DNA from 3 places in the Paenibacillus sp. J22P90 genome. Region 1 is predicted to be linked to each of the others. Evidence: riboswitches for the same ligand, from Rfam matches in the RefSeq annotation. Region 1 holds a riboswitch; each other region holds the start of a gene.

Region 1 (6,529 bases):
AACGATGTAGCCGGTGTACTTGCGAGCATCCGCGAGATTGCCTTCCCGCAGCGGATTGTAGACCAGATACGCGGCATCTTTTAAGCCTTTGATCGCCACCGTCGTGGAGATCAGCCACGTCGACACGGCGTAACCCAACCAGCGATGAACATCGTTCGCGAAATGTACAAGCACAAGAACGACTAGAAAGCTTAGTGTGATCGTTGAAAGTGTTAGCAGGGCACCCTTCCATTGCAACGCTCTTACGCTTTGACCTTTTGGATAGAGCCGCCCCTCCACCCAACGAATCCAACGGCCAATGATAATTACAGGATGAGTGGGCCATTTCGGATCACCAATCAGCCAATCCAATATGATCGCAGCGGCTGTCATCCCGACGATTTCCTGCCATGTATATATCCACATAAGGGCATCACCCTTCTATACTTGCATCAAGCAACTTTTAGTCTAAAACATAGGCTCTGCTCTTTAGTTCGATCGGAATCCCCGCTGTAACGAGAAATACCTGCTGACAGACTTCAGCTAATCGCTGATTCATCCGTCCAGCCAAATCTCTAAATTGACGACCTAGCCGGTACACCGGCACGATGCCGTCACCAACTTCATTCGTGACCAAGATAAGTTGTCCACTGTAGGAGGACACGGCATTCACGAGCTCATCGATTTGCTTCGTTACGAGCTGAATGACCTCGCTCTCCTTCTCGTAGAAGAGCAGCCAATTCGTCAGCCACAGGGTGAGGCAGTCGACCAACACCACAGCTCCCTCGCCGCTCTCGTGGAGCTGCTCGAGACAAGCCCGCAGCGCATACGGCTCCTCCCGAGTTTCCCAAGGGAAACCCGCGAGAAGCCTTTGCTGCTGGTGCAGCCCCACCCGCTCCCTCATTTCCTCATCGTAGATGTGGGAGGTCGCGATGTAAACCCCCTGCTTGCTGCGATGCATCGCCAGCTTCTCTGCGAAGGAGCTCTTGCCGCTGCGCGCTCCGCCCGTTACCAGGACCGCCATCGTGTCCGCCTCCTTCCCTCATGTACTTACCCTCGCGACACGCCTGCGCTTTCGAATGTCGCCATTTCTTTCATGATCTTGCCTGCGGCATCGATCAGGTTGAATACAAGCACAGCTCCCGTGCCTTCGCCGAGCCGCATATCCATTTGCAGCATCGCTGCGAGGCCAACCGACTCGAGCAGCTTCGTATGTCCCTGCTCCTGCGATAAGTGCGAGGCGAGCATGTAAGACGCGCTTAGCGGAGCTAATCGGCTCGCCACAAGCGCCGCTGTCGACGAGATGAAGCCGTCGACGACAACCGGGCAGCGATGCTTCGCCGCTCCCAGGATCACCCCAACAAGCCCGGCGATCTCCAAGCCGCCGACCTTTCTTAAAACTTCAAGCGCATATTCGGCGCTTGAGCCCTCATTCACGCCAATCAGCCCATTCACTGTTAGCGCCCTATTCACAACCGACTGCTTATGCAGCCAAGTCGCATCATCAATCCCCGTTCCACGGCCCACAGCAAGGCCAGTGTCTAACCCCGTCAATGCGCATAAAATCGCCGCACTTGCCGTTGTATTCCCAATACCCATTTCGCCCGTGGCGAAAAGTCGGTAGCCTTTTGCCACCAAATCGTCCACAATCTCGCTGCCCGCCACTATCGCCTGAATCGTCTCTTCTAGCGTTAACGCCGCTTCCTTCGCCATATTGCGCGTACCCATTCTTACTTTGCGCGAGACGAGTTTCGGGTGCTCCAGCTCTGCATTGACCCCCATATCGACACAAACCACATCAGCTCCAGCGTGTCTAGCTAGAACATTAACTGCAGCCCCGCCATACAAGAAATTGAGCACCATTTGTGGCGTTACTGCTGCTGGGAAGGCACTGATGCCTTCCTCACAAACACCATGGTCACCAGCCATGACGATAACGGCTTTTTTATCAAAAGTAGGCATCACTTCGCCTGTAATTCCTGCGACTTGTCGTGCGATATCCTCCAGCTTACCTAAGCTGCCCTGCGGCTTGGTCAATTGGTTCAGATGGTCATTCGCCTGCAGTGCCACCTCCTGATGGATGGGCTCAATCGCGTTAATCAAGGTATGTAGTCTGTTCATTATCGTCATCCTCCGGCTCTTCATTATTTCCTTGGTTGTAATAAAATCTGCGGCGCCTCGCTCACAGGGTGCTTCAGTACAATCGGCTCTGTGCCGTACACTTCGGCAATTCGTTCACTCGTAATAATGTCTTTCGGTGTTCCGATGGCAGTCACTCGACCCTCATGCACAATCATCAATCGCGTGCAATATTGCGCCGCCAAATTCAAGTCATGCAGCACAGCAACGACCGTAAGCTCTGACTCTTGCTGCCAGCTGCGAATATAATCCATCATCTGTATTTGATAACCGATATCCAAAAAGGTCGTAGGCTCATCCAGCATAAGCAAACTAGGCTGCTGCGCCATCACTTTCGCTAACGCTACCCGCTGACGTTCTCCTCCACTTAAACGCTCGATTGTACGATCGACAAACGCTTCCAGTTCGAGCTTTGCAAGGATCGCATCGATAAGCCCATCTGCCTCAGCTGTATCCTCGCCAAGCCAATTTTGAAACGGGTAGCGTCCCATCTCCACAACTTCACGAACCGTGAAGCCAACGGGGGGTAATGCATCCTGCTGAAGCACAGCGAGCCATCTAGCCAGTTCTTTTCGCGAATACGAGGAAACTGGCTTTCCTTTTACCGTCACATGCCCTTGTCGAACTGGATCCATGCCGGAGAGAAGTCGAAGCAAGGTAGATTTACCGCTGCCATTGGGTCCAATAATCCCAAAAAACTCCCCCTGCCGAACCTCAAAGCTAATCCGGTCCAAAACTATTTGTTCATGAAAACTCTGACCGAGCTGCTCCACTTTAATCATCGTGATCAACCTCTTAACGTTTTCTTATCTTTATGGAGCAGGTAGGCAAAAAATGGCGCACCCAGAAACGCCGTTATCACACCGAGCGGAATTTCCGTAGGACTAAGCAGCGTGCGAGCTAAGGTGTCTGCCCATAACACATAAATCCCTCCGCCAATGGCGGATAAAGGAATAATCAATCGATAGTCGGGACCAACCAACATTCGAACTAAATGCGGTACGATCAATCCAACGAAGCCGATTACCCCCGCCACAGATACGGCTGCAGCTGTAATCAAGGTAGAAGCGATCAGCACAATCACCTTGGTACGCTCCACATGAACACCGAGATGAGCCGCCTGACGCTCACCTAATGCAAGCAGATTTAACGATCTCGCATAGCTTAGCAGAACGACTAGACCAATCAATAGATACGGTGAAATCATATACGTATATGACCATCCTCGCATCGCTAGACTTCCCATCAGCCAAAAAATAATCTCATTAATCGTTTGATTGGAAATGGATACCAAGAAGGACACGAACGCACCTAGAAAAGCTTGCATCACAACACCAGAAAGAATCAGCGTCTCCATTTTCAGCTTCCCTTCAATCATCGCCAGCTTTAAGACCAGAAACAGGGAAATTAGCCCCGTCACAAAAGCCAGTATCGGGATCGACCATTGCCCAAACAAGGAGAATTGCAGCCCAAAATAAATAACAAAAGCAGCCCCTGCGGAAGCACCTGAAGAAACGCCAAGCGAGTAGGGGTCAGCTAGCGGGTTGCGTAAAACCCCTTGAAAACCAGCGCCTGCGATGGAAAGCACAGCCCCAACAAGTATGCCTAGCAGCACACGCGGGATTCGTACTTTATTCATGATTTGCTCGGAAGTTTCCGGCCAGTTTACTTCGATATGACTCCCAATCCACGGAAGATGCTTCGCCAAGATCCCCACAATATGTGAAATGGGAAGCTGGGCTGAGCCAATGGATAAACTCACCACAATAGAAAGAAGAAGGAGTATAACTCCTACTCCTCCCCCTAGCATCAATTTTCTTTTCATTATTTCACCAGTTCAGGATAAATCCCTTTCGCCATTTCCAATAAACCGTCCGTCAATCTCGGACCTGGGCGGCTTACCAAGTTTTGGTCGAGCCCTATCACGCGTTTATTTTTTACGGCATCAATGGCATCCCAACCACCGCGCGTACGAATGATTTCTTCTAACGGCTTCTTGCTTTTGAAGTCCACGATTCCATTTGCAAACAAAATCACGTTTGGATTCTGTTGAATGATCTTCTCCTCGCTGATTTCGTACCAACCTGCTTTATCGCTAGCTACGTTAACGCCACCTGCGAGCGTAATCAGTTCATCCATGAACTCTCCGCTTCCCACAGTCCAGCCTGGGGCAAATTCCATATATACTTTCTTCTTATTCGGCTGCTTCACGTCTTTCACAGCATCTACAACCTTTTGACGATCTGCTTTCATTTTAGCAACAATTTTATCCGCTTGCTCCTGATGATCCGTAATAAGTCCAAACGTTTGAATATTAGTAATGGCGTCATCTAGCGTCTTCGGCTCAACTTTAAAAACATTAATATTTAAATCACGCAGCTTCTGGACCGACTCTGCGCTCATGGATACACCTGTTATGACAAGCGATGCATTGGAAGCAATAACGGCCTCCATGTTCGGTTTCGTGATACTTCCCAGTTTCGGCTTCGATTTAGCCGCTTCTGGATAATCATCGAAATCAGATACACCGACGATATTGGCGTCAAGTCCTATTGCAAACAGCGCTTCTGTCTCTGCTGGGGAAACCGAGGCGATACGCTCTGGCGCCTTGTCAAAAGTAAATTCTTTCCCCGTTGCATCCTTCACTTTCAAAGGATATGTCGTTTTCTTCGCTGTGACTGGTGCTGATGTTGTTGCTGTTGTCGGTGCCTTCGTCCCCTCACCGCCAAGCTTGGAAGGATCCGAGATTTCGGTTTCCTTTTTTGCGCAAGCTGCTAAAGAAATAGCTGTTGCAAACGCTAATGTTAAAATAAGCCCCTTTTTGATCCTAGTTTGTATCATCTAATAAACCCTCTTTCTACTTCATCATTTTCGATCCAATCTTATGTAAACAAAAAAGTCCCCTTGTTCACTAGGAACGAAGGAGACGATAAATCGCGGTATTGGGCAACGCACATGCTTACGCTGCTTCCTGATTTAACGCGATCCTTTTCCTCGAAGGATGTTGTAACGGCATCATAGGCAGGTATCCTGACTCTCCAGACTTTCGCAAGACTGAATTACAGTGGCGGGACCGTGCCGGATTTGAACCGGCTTCCCCTAAACTCATAACCTTCCAAGAAGCTTATGAGAACCTATGATTGCAAATTATACGATCAACTATTTGTCGATTATAGACGTTCTCTTACTTTTCCGCAATGATTTTAAGGACTTTCAAGGACTCGTCCATTTTCGGAGCATTCTGAGGAATGAACGCGTACAGCCCTTTTCCTTCATAGCCTTGCTCTTTCATCCATTTATTCCCGTTCAATGGGATGCCATATAAATGTTTTTCAGCCGCTTTGCCTTCTTCTTTAATTTCGATAACCCCGTCAGGGTAATCTGCAGGATTAATCGTGTTATCTAAAGAAACGAACCCCGCTTGGTTGCTCAAGCCTTTGAACTGCTCTTCTCCCAAGATGAAGATCCCGTTACCACCAGCTGCTAGCTCAACAATCATTTTTTCCATTGAAAAAATAGGAGATGTATTCAGCTTCACTGTCGGAAGTTCCCCTATCTTAAGTTTCAAAGAAGTTTCCATTTTCTCCGCCGCTTCGCTTGGGAAACCATTAGGTCCCATAATAAATATGGAAACATCTGCTTTCGGACCTCCACAAGCCGTCAGCGTCAGCATCATGCCTAGCAATACAACGAGTAGCCATTTCGCCTTCATGTACGTATTTCCCTCCGTCATTGCTCTCTCTTATCGATAGTCGCCAGAAAAGTCGGTTTTCACCGACTTTTCTTTCCAGCTGCCATATATTCGTTTATTTTTAGATCCAGCATTGTGCTTAATTCAACAACTGCATCAGATGTCATTTCTTTTCCTTCCATGACCATCTGTTCCATTTTACGCCGCAACGTGTTGATTTCTTCTTCAAGTAAGTTTAGGGAATTTTGCTTCTTGGCATGTCTGGTCAGCCAACGCTGTCCGAACTCTTGCTCGCGAATTTGAAATTGCTTTTGAAAGTTAGTAAGCTGATATTCCATAAAAGCCATGCTCATCCCTCCTTACTATAAGAATACCAGTTTTCGCCGCCTATGAATATATGAAAATGTTACAAAATTAATCACAAAAGTTATAATTTCCTTAAGAATTTACCAATTCTTTCTAAAGCTTCATTGAGTTGAGAAACACTGTAGGCATAAGAGCAACGCAGGAAACCTTCTCCGCCCAATCCAAAAACATCCCCAGGCACAGCAGCAACCTTAGCTTCGTACAAGAGACGCTGCGCAAATTCGTCAGAAGTCAGGCCTGTCGCCACAATACTTGGGAACGCATAGAATGCGCCCTGTGGTTCATGACATTCAAGTCCTACTTCACGGAAGCCTTTAACAACCAGCCGTCTCCGTTGATTGTAAGATTCGATCA
Region 2 (6,529 bases), on a different contig from region 1:
ATCCTTCGAAATCGATGATAACTACATCGCCGCTAGCAGCTTGTCCTTCTTCAAGAACAACCAACTCAGCATGACGTTGTTGCAAACGTGTAAGCTCTTCATTCAATTCTTGCTCAGAAACAGTAGCGTTAACCGCTTCTACTTCGATACCTTTGTAATCGCCAAGCGTTACTTCAGGCTTAACTGTTACTTTCGCTTTGAACTTCAAGACTTGACCTTTACCAAATTGCTCAACATCTACTTCAGGACGATCAACAGGCTCAATTTTAACCTCTTCAATCGCTTCTACGTAAACTACTGGCAGAATGATATCTAGTGCATCTTGATACAAGCTTTCAACACCGAATTTAGCTTCAAAGATAGAACGTGGCACTTTCCCTTTACGGAATCCTGGAACATTCACTTTCGCGGATACCTTTTTGAATGCTTTATCCAAAGCATCTGCTACGCGCTCTGCCCCAACTTCAACTTCAAGAACGCCTACGTTCTTCTCTATTTTTTCCCAACTTGCTTTCATTTTATGCCTTCCCCTCCAAAAATGTACCATGACATATATTTTTCACGTTATGCTCATTATAACCATTCTATTATACCATATAACTTTTTCATTTCAACCCAGCTTTGTTCTTAGCTCGGATCAGGGCTAAATTGCTTCACAAATGCGCTGAGCACGTTGTGCGCCCGCTTCCATTGCAGCGTCATCTCATCCACAATGCCATAGGTTTCTAGCAACTCATCTCGATCAACCGTGCCGAAAAGCTTGTCTTGCAAAATCGCATGCAGCGCGGAAGCCCACACGTCTACCGCACTTTCTTCTGTTCTTAACAGCTCTGTGTAAATGGATGTGCCATACGCGTAGGCCAGAAACTCCTGCCAAGTCTGAGTCGCAAAGTAGACAAAGTCAGGCTGGCTTATTTCACTAATGTCCCCGACTCTGCGAATCATATCACGAATCCGCAATGGAAAATCCTCCGCCGTAAGCGGCGTCTCCTCGATTTCGACGAGAACGGTTTTACCATTCTTAGGGAACTCAATGTAACCGTGCTCACCCATTTGTTTAAGCGTCTGAAGCGCTTTAAATTGCAGATGCGGATGTCTTGGCCTCTCGCAAAGCCAATTCCTCACGAATTGAATGACCTCAGGCTGCTCGATATAAGCAAGCTGTTCTAGGGCACTAACTTGCCCCTCCAGTGATCCTTCTTGGAGCATCGTTTGGAGCTTCTTCACAAAAGCGCCATCATCTGAAGCTGCCTTCTCATGTATGTACTGCCTCAATAAAGCGGATTCTTCCGCAGAATCCTCTTCCTCAGTCTCGGAGGATGGGAACATCGTTTCCGGAAACATGGTGAGCAGCCAGTGGCGCAATGCTTCCCATTGATCGGTTTTATTCATATCAACACTCGGAAACTGAAGTAGGTAAGTGAGAATCTCGAGGGCTTCTCTGTACTGCTCGGAGCGCAGCAGCTTCGTTAACTCGTCTTCATAGAACTGTACGGTTTTAGGAAAAAGAATGACATTGTTTGGCGTAGGGTCTGACATCGAATCACCTCTGTTCGTGGTCTCGCTTGTGCCAGTTTACTCTATCACTCCAATGATTGCAAAAATATTTATTAAATGATGGTTGACTCGCATTATACGTTGTGATATATTAACTCTTGCTTCGCCAAACGGATCACGTCCAGGCGGTAAGAAGTGAGGTATGTCTCAGTAGCTCAGCTGGATAGAGCACACGCCTTCTAAGCGTGCGGTCGGGGGTTCGAATCCCTCCTGGGACGTTGGTTGTAAAGGAAAGACCGCGAGAAATCGCGGTCTTTTTTGTTGTTTAGAAAACCTTGCTCGCGGCGCGACCATCCGGAACGTGGTTCCCCTATTTCCCTCAAAACTACACAAATTAAAAAGTTACGGAACACAGTTCCTCTATTCGGTCGTCATCGAGGCCAGATAAGCCTTTTTGCCCGAAATAGCGGCCTCACGTTCCGTAACTTCTTGAAATCACCCTTATCTGCCTAAATAGCGGAACCTCGTTCCGTATCTCCGGCAACAGAAACCCAACACTAAAATAGCAACTCACTAACCTTCATTTCCACATCGATAATTGAGAACGGTTTAAACATATAGGCGTTTGCCCCAAGCTGAAATCCTTTCTTTACATCTTCATCTTTCTGTCTGCCAGAAAGCAGCATGATCTTGGTTTTGGCTGGACGTGTCCCTTCATGCTGCATACGTTCAAGAACGTCGAAGCCGCTCATTCCCGGCATAATGCAGTCCAAGATGCACATATCTGGCTGCTGTTCAATCAAGATCTGATACGCCGACTCCCCATCTGCAGCTTCAATAAGCCTGTACGGCTCTTTTCTAAACCGATCTGCGATCATCGTACGAATCGTCCGATCATCGTCAACAACCAATATCGTCTTCGACTGCTGGACAGGCTCGTCAGTCACGATTTGCTGCTTTTCTGCTGCTCCGAAGGATGTCACGGCTATGCGGTTCCTTCCTGTTCGCTTGGCTTTATACAAGGCATAATCTACGATTTGATGCCACTGCTGAATCGACTTGCTGGCCATCCAAGGCGCAATGCCGGCAGAAAAGGTGATGAAGTATTCCGCATTTTCACTGTTGGCAACTGGTTCGTTTCGGACCCGCTCGAGGATGCTTTTAATTACTTTTTCCGCTTCCATATCCGTAGTTCTCGGCATGATGACACCAAACTCTTCGCCGCCCATACGCGCAAGAATATCCGTAGCACGCAAGCTATTCTGCAGCAAGCAGCCAAAGCTCTGAAGAACAAGGTCACCAACTGGGTGGCCATAATTATCGTTAACTTTTTTGAAGAAATCGATATCGAGCATAACCATGGTTAAAGGTTCACCATATTTCTGTGCACGATTCACTTCGACTTGGAGCTGCAGGTCAAAATACCGCCGATTATGAATGCCTGTCAACGGATCGCTAAACGCCATGAGTGCAAACTCTTTATGCCGTAGAATTAGCCGCTGAATACGTGCGCTTAATTCTTCATAGCGAAAAGGTTTGGTGACATAATCATCTGCCCCTAGTCGAAAGCATTGGGTCACATCTTTCATTTCGTTGCGCCCTGACAGCACCAGCATGGGAAGCCATTTGATCATGGGATCTTCTTTTAAAACCTCAAAAATCTCATAACCGCTGTAAGGGTACATCATCAGATCAATCGTAATTAATTGATAATCATTTCCTCTAAGCAGCTTAATCGCTGAATCCACATCCGATGCTTCGTCGACTAGATAGCCTTCCAACCTGAGTTTACGAGACAAATAAGCCCTTAAAACGCCATCATCCTCCACAATCAGCAGCCTGCTGCCGCGAAGATGCACGGGAAGGGCTTCCCTAAACTGATCTTGTGTTTGTTCCATTCGTAACTCTTGGCAGTTAATTTCATACTCCATCTCAAGCTCATTCATCAGAGGTCGCGTGGCCAATACACAATCTTGAAACCTATTTTGAATGTTGCCTTTATCTAAAACACTTACTTCATAGCTCCATTCCCAGCAGTCGGCAACCTGAGCAGCAAGCCCCCCAAGGCGTACCATTCCGAGAATAGGAGCTGTGCCTTTCATCGTATGACTAACCCGATACCATTCTCTAGCTTGATCTAGCTGATCATCGGGTTTCACATCATGTAAATTTAGATTTAACGCGTCTAATTGCATCCGCAATTCGTCCAGATACTGCTTTCTGGATTCAAATTCCAAACTTATATTGGCACGACTATAGTCATCCATCATCAACTCTTCCAAGCCTGATTCCACCTTTTTCCTCAAGCTTAACGTGATTGCCTATCACTTGAGTCATTTGCATTCTTCCTGATGTTTGTGATCGTCCATGAACGTTAGCGTTTCCGAACTTCGCCTACTATATTAGCATGATTTACCATCAAATTCGATAACCTTTGAAAGGTTAAAACCGAGCTTCTTTCAAGGGATAATGTATATTACTTCGGCAAAAACGTACGAAAAGTGAAGAAAAACCTTTGCATGATCCTAGGGGATCATGTATAGTAATCACAATTGCATATTGGGAATAGGTGCTCTGGTCAGCCACATCGGCTAGAGCTTAAAAGGGAAGTTCGGTGCAATGCCGACGCGGTCCCGCCACTGTAACAGAGGAGTCAACGCTTAAAGCGCCACTGATCGAAAGATTGGGAAGGCAAGCGTTTGATGAAGATTCTGAAGCCAGGAGACCTGCCTAATTCTGACAGCACTGCTTTACCTACGGGAGATAGGGAGGTGTTAGAGATCGCAAACACTGTATACACATACACAGGGTATCTTTAACCTTTTTTATTAAGGTTGGAGATGCCCTTTTTTGATTTTCCGAGATTCGTATGCAAGTAAAATTTGAGGAGGCTTCCCCATGTGTGCACTGATAAATAGCAATTTAGGATATCCAAGAATTGGCGAGAACCGCGAGTGGAAAAAAGCGCTGGAGGCTTTCTGGGCCGGCAAACTAGATGAGCAAGAGTTTACAAAACAAATTGAGGAGATCCGACTTCATAATCTGCGTCTTCAGCAAGAGAAAGGCATCGACCTTATTCCTGTAGGAGATTTCAGTCTGTATGATCATGTCTTGGATACTTCCACGATGTTCGGATTAGTGCCGAAGCGTTTTGACTATGAAGGCGGCGAAGTGCCGCTTGCCACCTATTATGCGATGGCCCGAGGCAGCCAAGGTGCAACCGCTTGTGAGATGACCAAATGGTTTAACACCAACTACCATTACATTGTTCCGGAATTACAAGACATTCAGCCTCAGCTGACGGTAAATAAACCGCTTGAAGCGTACCGAAAAGCTAAGAATAAGCTGGGCATTCAAGGCAAGCCTGTTATCCTCGGCCTATTTACCTTCCTCAAGCTGGCTAAGGGATATAAACCAGAAGAAATCGATCGTCTAATCACGTTATTTCTACCGCTTTATTCACGTATTTTGACTGAGCTGGTGGAGGAAGGTGTTGAGTGGGTGCAGGTGGATGAGCCTATCCTGGTTCAGTCGCTGAGTTCAGAAGATATCGATCGTGTAAAACATATCTATACCACGCTTGCCGCAGCCGCTCCAGCGCTTAAAGTCATCATCCAAACGTATTTTGACGCAGTAGACCACTATCCAGATCTTATCGCCCTTCCCGTTCATGGCATCGGGTTAGACTTCATCCACGGGTTTGAGCTCAACTGGAGCCATCTCCAAACGTATGGATTCCCTGCGGATAAAGTGCTTGGGGTTGGTATTTTGGATGGACGCAATATTTGGGGGACAGATTTAAGTGAGCAGCTTTCATTCCTAGCCAAGTTAGAAGCCATCGTTCCTTACGAGCGTATGCTGCTGCAGCCTTCATCCAGCTTACTGCATGTACCTGTATCGAGGCGCAAAGAAAGTAAGCTTGAGCCTGTGCTGCGGGATGCTCTAGCATTTGCAGAAGAAAAGCTGAGTGAGCTTGCGATCTTGACCAAAGCCATTCGGGACGGCCAAGATTCCATTCAATTGGAACTGGATATTAACCAGACAGCGATCGCTAAGCTTAACGCCTCATCCTATCGAAACAAAGAAGCCGTCCATCAAGCGATCGCGAAGATCGGTCAGCAGCCTTCAAGCAGAAATAGTAGCTTCACGACACGCCGAGGCCTTCAAGCAGCTAAGTGGCAGCTGCCTTTCTTGCCGACGACAACGATTGGATCCTTTCCACAGACGGCAGAGGTTCGTAACGCTCGTAAAAATTGGCGCAGCGGCGAATGGACGCCTGAGCAATATGCCTCGTTCATTCAAGATCAAATTACAGAATGGATTACACTACAAGATGAGCTTGGACTTGATGTGCTCGTGCATGGGGAATTTGAGCGCACGGATATGGTTGAGTTTTTCGGTGAGAAGCTGGATGGGTTTGCCTTTACGTCGAACGGATGGGTACAGTCCTATGGTTCACGTTGCGTGAAACCACCTGTTATTTTTGGCGATGTGGAATTCGTGCAAGAGATGACGGTCAAAGAAACGAAGTTTGCCCAATCCCTCACCACAAAGCCGGTAAAAGGCATGTTGACTGGGCCAATTACGATTCTAAATTGGTCGTTCGTACGCAGCGATATTTCACGTGAACAGGTTGCCTACCAAATCGCACTAGCTCTACGCCAAGAAGTAGAAGCATTAGAGCAAGCGGGCATCGAAATGATTCAAGTGGATGAGCCAGCTCTACGAGAAGGTCTACCGTTGAAAAAAAGAGACTGGCAAGCCTATCTCGACTGGGCTGTTCTGGCATTCCGCTTATCCACAGCGACTGTCGGCGATGGGACGCAAATTCACACGCACATGTGCTATTGTGAGTTCCACGACATCATTGACGCCATTCGCGCGTTAGACGCTGACGTCATTTCGATCGAAACCTCACGCAGTCACGGTGAGCTAATTCACAGCTTTGAAGAGCATACGTATGATCAAGGAATTGGGCTTGGGGTGTATGACATTCACAGTCCGCGAGTACCTTCTGTTACGGAAATGGTTG
Region 3 (6,529 bases), on a different contig from region 1:
ATAGCACGGAAATGCTCAAACAGACGATGATGTGCGGCATGGGGCTCTCTTTGCTGCCTGTCACTTCCGTAGAGAATGAGCTTGCTTCGGGCAGACTGCTGCGAGTGAGTACGGAGAAACCGATCCCGTTAGAGCATGGATTGATTCACCGTGCAGGCAAAGAGCTCAGCGCACCTGTAGAGGCCTGTAAATCGCACATTGTGGCATATTTTAGAGGAGAGTTGTATACAAGTAGTGGATGAGAGCCTGTCTATGATAGAATGTGGATGAGATTATTTTACATGTAGCATTAAGCGATTTAGATGGATAAAAGATCGAAAGCAAAGCGAAGAGAGGGTTACGCATGCATGATTTGATTCAAAGTGTTTTGGTATATTTGGAAGGCTTGGGGTACTGGGGGATTTTCCTTGGGTTAATGCTGGAGGTCATTCCGAATGAATTGCTTTTAGCTTATGCAGGGTATCTTGTGTCCAAGGGACAAATTAACTTCGTGGGTGGTATGCTTTGTGCGGTCGTCGGGGGGACGTTGGCTCAAGTTGTTCTGTATTGGATTGGGCGCTACGGTGGTAGACCATTTCTGGAGAAGTATGGAAAATACTTACTGATCAGCAAGCATCATATTGATGTAGCGGAAAGCTGGTTTAACCGGTATGGGACGGGCATGATTTTTACAGCGAGATTTATTCCGATTGTACGTCATGCGATCTCATTGCCAGGTGGAATGGCGAAAATGCCACTAGGCAAATTCACCCTGTACACGGGGCTTGCGCTTATTCCTTACTCTTTTTTGTATATTTATTTGGGCATGAAATTGAAAGACAACTGGGAGACGATCGGCGAGTACGCGGGGCCTTATATTAAACCTTTAATTGTCGCAGCGGTCGTGTTGACGATTTTGTATGCGGGCTATCAATTTTATTTGAAAAGAAAAACGAAAGTCTAGGAATCTCGATTTGGCGGTTTCGTTTGCTTTTGTTACAATGAATGAGAGAATATGGACTTTCCTGGGAGGATGAAATCAATGAGTACGAATCTTGCTAGTATGCTGCGCACAGGCTTGAAGCCACAACAGTTTATCGATGGTATGACGAAAAATCAAGAACAATTCCTAGCGTATTACGATGGTTTCGCTTGGGACAATGAAGAGGATAAGGAATATTTCGAATCCCTCAATAATCGCGATGATCTTCGTTGCTTGATTGTTGCTGCTGACTGGTGCGGAGACGTTGTTCGCAATGTGCCTGTTGTTTTCAAAGCTTTGGAAAATAGCGGCGTGCCGACAGAAGTTCTCATCATCGAGCAAAATTATGATGTGATCGATCAGTTCCTAACAGGCGGCGGACGTGCGATTCCGATCGTTATTTTCACAGATACAGGCGGTTTTGTGCTTGGACACTGGGGTCCTCGTCCGAAGCATGTACAAGCGGTTATGACGCAATTCAAAAAAGAAAATCCAGATCGCGATGCAGCTGATTATAGCGAAAAAATTCAAGTAGCCAGAGCCGAAATGGGCCGTCAATATGGCGAAGGTAACGGATACCATGCCGTTATTGTGAAGGAACTTCGTTCATTGATCGAGTCGTTCTAAGGTGAAGGTGGCATTACGATGATTAACATTCAATCCTTTGTCCTGGGGCCGGTGCAGACGAATGCGTACTTGCTGTCGAATCCAGAGACAAATCAAGGCATTATTATCGATCCAGGCATGAATCCCAAGTCGCTGATCAAAAAGATCGCCGACATGGATATCGTGGCGATTCTGCTGACGCATGCGCATTTTGATCACATCGGTGGTGTGGATGAGATTCGCAAGCTCAAGAACTGCCCCGTGTATATTCACGACTTGGAAGCTGATTGGCTGACGAATCCGAAGAAAAACGGCTCCGCACGCTGGCCAGATCTTGGCGCTCTGATTGAGACCGATCCTGCGGAATTCTCGCTGGATGAGGGGCAGACGCTTGAGTTTCTGGGCATCCAGCTCAAAGTGTTCCACACCCCGGGCCACTCGCCGGGCAGTGTGAGCTTCTTGTACGAGAATCACCTGTTCAGCGGTGACGTGTTGTTTAAGCTGTCGGTCGGTCGTACCGACCTGCCCGGTGGCAACCACAATACGCTGCTCGATTCCATCCAGGACAAGCTGTTCCTGCTGGATGACGAGGTGATCGTCTACTCGGGGCACGGCGCGAAAACAACGATTGGTTTTGAGCGTGAGAATAACCCATACGTGTAAGGTCTTTAGGACTGCTCCCTCTGATAGGGGGCGGTTTTTTTTTGAGAGGGCGTTCAGCTGAAATTAGGAAACTAGGTTTGAAATGTCCGTGTAAGCGGTCAAAGATGCTAAAAGGCACTTATTTTCGAGGAAAACAGCGAAATGGAGAGAAATAATTGCGAGAGTGCAACCTTTTGGGCCGAAAAGGTGCTCAGAAGAGGCATGACGGCGGAAATTGATGCCTATTTGCATTTATTTTAGATCGAGCGGTTCAGCCGCTGAAAAAGGTTGCCTATTTGCATTTGTGCAGCCTTCCCAGCTGCATGCAAGGGAGGCCCCAGCTATATTCATTGCGGGAGGGTCCCTTTTTTTGTGCTGGATGGTCGGCATGTATGCTCGTTCGCCCATGACACCCACCCAATTTATGTGGTAACTGGGTGTTTACCGTGTGCAACGTAGGTGGTTCCCCATAGACTGATGTTGTAAGCTATTCACCCAACCTCAACAATAACAATCCTGTTTAAACTGTTTATTCACGTGAAAGTCCCTTAAGGGAAAATATGAAGGAGGTGCATTTCTCATGGAACATATAAAAGTTCCGAATTACCCAATGCAACCAATGCCTATGCCTACCCCGATGCCAATGCCAATGCCGACTCCACTTCCAGCTCCAGCGCCGATCATGCAGCAACCAGCACACAATATCCACCTGCACGCGTCCTACCAACAAACTGAATTTGTATTCCCAAAACCAGTTCACACGCAAGCAGTCGCTTGTCCTCCGAAAAACAATACGGCTGCTAGTATCCTAGTACTTTTCATTTTGCTAGTTATCATTACGCGTGGTATTTGTAAATATTAATTTGCAGATTGCACGGGTAAAAGAGGAAGGTAATCCCGCGGGGCCATGGGCCTTGGAGGGGTTGCCTTTTTTTGTTGAGAAAAAAAAGGATTGTTTATTGCGAGGAAGTCATGTACAATTCGTCATGATTACAGACAATTTCATAAACTAGCTTATAAGGTGCTTTCTGCTGAATCTAGCGGAAGCTTAATAGGGAAGTTCGGTTGAAGTCCGATGCGGTCCCGCCACTGTAACGCTGAGCATACAATCATATCCACTTTCGGTCACTCGATGGGAAGGAGATTGTACATGCGATGAAGCGAAGCCAGGAGACCTGCCTAATAAGTATTTTTATTTTTTTCTCACGAGGATGGGAGGAAGATGTTTCTTTGCATTTACCAAAAATAACGGTTAGTCGTTGGATTAACACGTTTTTTACAAGGACATCTTTCTTCTGTTACTCAGAGAAAGGTGTTTTTTTTGTTTGTCCAACTTTTTTAAGAAAGATGAAGGTGATTGGTTTGTTTCGTTTGATGAAAAAAGGGATTTCAGCCTTACTTAGTTTTGCACTTATCATTTTAATACTTGTTCCACAGGCTGCTAGAGCAGCTGAATCAGATCAAACTACGAAATTGAATACGATTATCTCGGATACTGTCCGTTACTATCAACAAAACGGCACGAATCTTGCTTCCTGGTGGCAAATGGTTGCGCTATGGGGTGCTGGGGAAAATTTGCATAATGGGAGATGGAACCTTCCTTCGTGGGAAAAAGTAGATCCGGGATTTTTGGCAAATGCAGGTGGAACGGATCATATTCAAAAAATATTCGGCTTATTGACGATGGATCGCAATCCGTCCATAGCTTGGGAAACCAAGAGGAATCTATACGCTGAGCTGGCCGCACAACAAAATGCTTCAACGGGTGCCATTGGCAGCATCAATAAACATATATTTGCCATGCTTGCCTTGGATACGGGAGAGAAATTAAAGCACAATGTAGGTACTTGGAATCAAGCAGCCAAAGATAAAGCGTTGAGCTTTTTGTTAAGCAAGCAATTAACAGATGGTGGATTTGCTTTATCAGGGACGCATTCGGATACGGATATAACAGGCATGGCCTTATTGGCGCTAGGCAATTATCAGTCGAATAGCGCTGCAGTCACAGCTATTGGTCGCGCTAAAGCGTTGTTGAAGCAACGGCAACTTGCTAACGGCGGGTTTGAATCAACAGGTCCGTGGGGATACGGCGATAATTCGAACAGTTTGGCTACTTCTGTATCAGGCTTGGTCGCTGTTGGAGAAGACATGCGGTCCGCAAGTTGGATCAATGAACACACGGTTGTTGATGCCGTTTATAGCTTCCAGCTGCCTACTGGATCATTTTCTTGGAAAGTAACGCCGCCAACCCAAAATCTAATGGCAACAGAGCAAATATTAATCGCGTTAACGGATATTCAGCATAACAAGTCTGTTTGGCAGCGTTTGGCGGATAAAGCCAATGTAACGACTGTTCAGTTAAGTGTTCAAGGCATAGATGCTCCTATTTATGCACAGCAAACGGTAACGGCTTCCGCATATGGACGTTTTGGGACGGCCATGGATGCCTTGAAACAAACGTTAGAGAAGGCAAATATCGACTACGTCATTCAAGATAGCAGCTATGGTGCCTATCTTTCCTCAGTAGCAGGTCAATCAGAAGGAAGTCTTGGCGGGTATGATGGCTGGATGTATGAGGTGAATGGGGTTTCACCATTCGTCAGCGCTGCGGATTACATTTTAAAAGACGACGATGTCGTTAAATTTTACTATGGTCGTTGGCCATCCATTTCGGTTGCTTTGAATACGAATATCGGTACGCTGAATCCTAGCTTACAAATCAAACTAGTTGGTGATACGTTTACGCTTGGGGCTGATGTGGCAACGAATTGGAGCTTTGATCCTGGCACCACAGGCTTGTCGATCGCCAATATAGCTCAAGCAAGCAATCATCAAGATCTTGTCGTTACGTTTGCGGGGCAAGGTCAAAAAGGAACCCTAACGCTCAAAGCACTGCCAGCCGCACTGGTCAGTAATTCGGAAAGTAATGCGCTGACCATCCATAACGTGAGCACGACGGGTGATCAAACTGTCAATGTGGGCGCTAATGAGTCCAATGTATCTTTCTCGACGGATGCTAATGATCAAGCGACGAACAAAATTACCCTTTCGTTTACGACGGTCGCATTGCCAGAGATCATTGCCAAACGAGGCACTACGGAGTTGGAGATACCTGCTTTTACACGGGTGACTTCAGCGTGGAACAATGAGATTGAGCTGCCGAGAGTACTTAGCACAACCGATAATTCCGTTGCCAATAAAGTGAATGGTGCTCTAACCGTTGGTGGTAGTAAGCTAGACAGCATCGATTCGCGCATTAAAGTCGGCGGTGATAGCCGCATTCAGTTTAATCAACACGTTACCCTGAAGTTGAAAGGGATGGGGGATAAAAACGCCGGTTTCATTGATGAAAGCGGGAATTATAGCGCCATTCCGAAATATAACAATAGCGATTATCGCAGCGATGATGTATATGCATATAGCGAAAATGGCGATTTGATTATTAAAACGAAGCATTTTACGGAGTTTCTAGCATTTACATCGTCCATTGTTAATACGCCGGGATCTGGCGGTGGTACTGGCCCAATTGGCGGTACACAGAAAGTTACTTTGTCTGTTGAAAAACGCTCATTGGGAGAAGGGGATATCATTGCTCCTATATCCGTTACGTTGCAGCCTGGCGATACGGCTTTCACACTTTTGCAGCGTGTACTGGGTTCCCAAAGTTTAGCTCTGTCTTACATCGGTACGGGTGCAAGCCTTTATGTGCAATCGATTGATAACTTGAAAGAAATGGATCGAGATTTGCCGCTAAGTGGCTGGATGTACTCCGTGAACGGCGTATTTCCCAAATACAGCGCAGGTATTTACACATTACAGAACAATGATATCCTTCGTTGGCAGTTTACCAAGGATCTGGGGAAAGACATCGGTGATGTGTATACTCCGCCAGGAGGTGGAGTTGTCCCAATTATCCCTGGTAAGCCTACGGAACCCACGGAACCTGAAGAGCCTGCAGAGCCTACAGAAGAAACCAAAAACACACTGGCAGCTGAATATGAAGATGCCATTACGATTTCGAACTGGGCACAGGATGCTGTCGCTAAAGCAACAACGCTAGGTTACATGGATGGAACAGGAACGAAGTTTGAACCGAAGCGGGAGTTAACAAGAGCAGAATTTGCGGCGCTCATTATCCGTTTTACGGGAGCTGAGTTTGTCAGCGGTGAGTCTGACTTTGAGGATGTAAGCACAGACGATTGGTTCTATAAATACGTGGCCACGGCAAAAGCAAAAGGGCTGATATCGGGCGTTGCTGAACATTCTTTTGCCCCGAATCAAACGATTTCCAGACAGGAGATGGCTGTGATTCTAGGTAGA

Evidence for each region. Region 1 has a riboswitch for cobalamin ahead of AC58UX_RS09980 (ABC transporter substrate-binding protein). Riboswitches for the same ligand answer to the same signal wherever they lie in the genome.
Region 2: another riboswitch for cobalamin. It lies ahead of metE (5-methyltetrahydropteroyltriglutamate--homocysteine S-methyltransferase); the one in region 1 lies ahead of AC58UX_RS09980 (ABC transporter substrate-binding protein).
Region 3: another riboswitch for cobalamin. It lies ahead of AC58UX_RS28375 (S-layer homology domain-containing protein); the one in region 1 lies ahead of AC58UX_RS09980 (ABC transporter substrate-binding protein).

The regions. Positions count from the first base shown of each region.
Region 1 is NZ_JCAUAY010000002.1:1,205,489-1,212,017, forward strand. Features, by position in the region: gene cbiB (adenosylcobinamide-phosphate synthase CbiB) at 1-405, opposite strand, end outside; gene cobU (bifunctional adenosylcobinamide kinase/adenosylcobinamide-phosphate guanylyltransferase) at 443-1,003, opposite strand; gene cobT (nicotinate-nucleotide--dimethylbenzimidazole phosphoribosyltransferase) at 1,030-2,100, opposite strand; gene AC58UX_RS09970 (heme ABC transporter ATP-binding protein) at 2,124-2,900, opposite strand; gene AC58UX_RS09975 (FecCD family ABC transporter permease) at 2,906-3,943, opposite strand; gene AC58UX_RS09980 (ABC transporter substrate-binding protein) at 3,943-4,959, opposite strand; cobalamin riboswitch at 5,122-5,271, opposite strand; gene AC58UX_RS09985 (hypothetical protein) at 5,303-5,830, opposite strand; gene AC58UX_RS09990 (aspartyl-phosphate phosphatase Spo0E family protein) at 5,890-6,156, opposite strand; gene AC58UX_RS09995 (aminotransferase class I/II-fold pyridoxal phosphate-dependent enzyme) at 6,237-6,529, opposite strand, start outside.
Region 2 is NZ_JCAUAY010000001.1:78,225-84,753, reverse strand. Features, by position in the region: gene tig (trigger factor) at 1-517, opposite strand, end outside; gene AC58UX_RS00370 (hypothetical protein) at 628-1,539, opposite strand; tRNA gene AC58UX_RS00365 (tRNA-Arg) at 1,702-1,775, shown strand; gene AC58UX_RS00360 (response regulator) at 2,055-3,779, opposite strand; cobalamin riboswitch at 4,048-4,245, shown strand; gene metE (5-methyltetrahydropteroyltriglutamate--homocysteine S-methyltransferase) at 4,396-6,529, shown strand, end outside.
Region 3 is NZ_JCAUAY010000012.1:24,282-30,810, forward strand. Features, by position in the region: gene AC58UX_RS28350 (LysR family transcriptional regulator) at 1-242, shown strand, start outside; gene uptA (undecaprenyl phosphate transporter UptA) at 344-943, shown strand; gene AC58UX_RS28360 (thioredoxin family protein) at 1,022-1,588, shown strand; gene AC58UX_RS28365 (MBL fold metallo-hydrolase) at 1,607-2,230, shown strand; gene AC58UX_RS28370 (hypothetical protein) at 2,790-3,071, shown strand; cobalamin riboswitch at 3,212-3,406, shown strand; gene AC58UX_RS28375 (S-layer homology domain-containing protein) at 3,557-6,529, shown strand, end outside.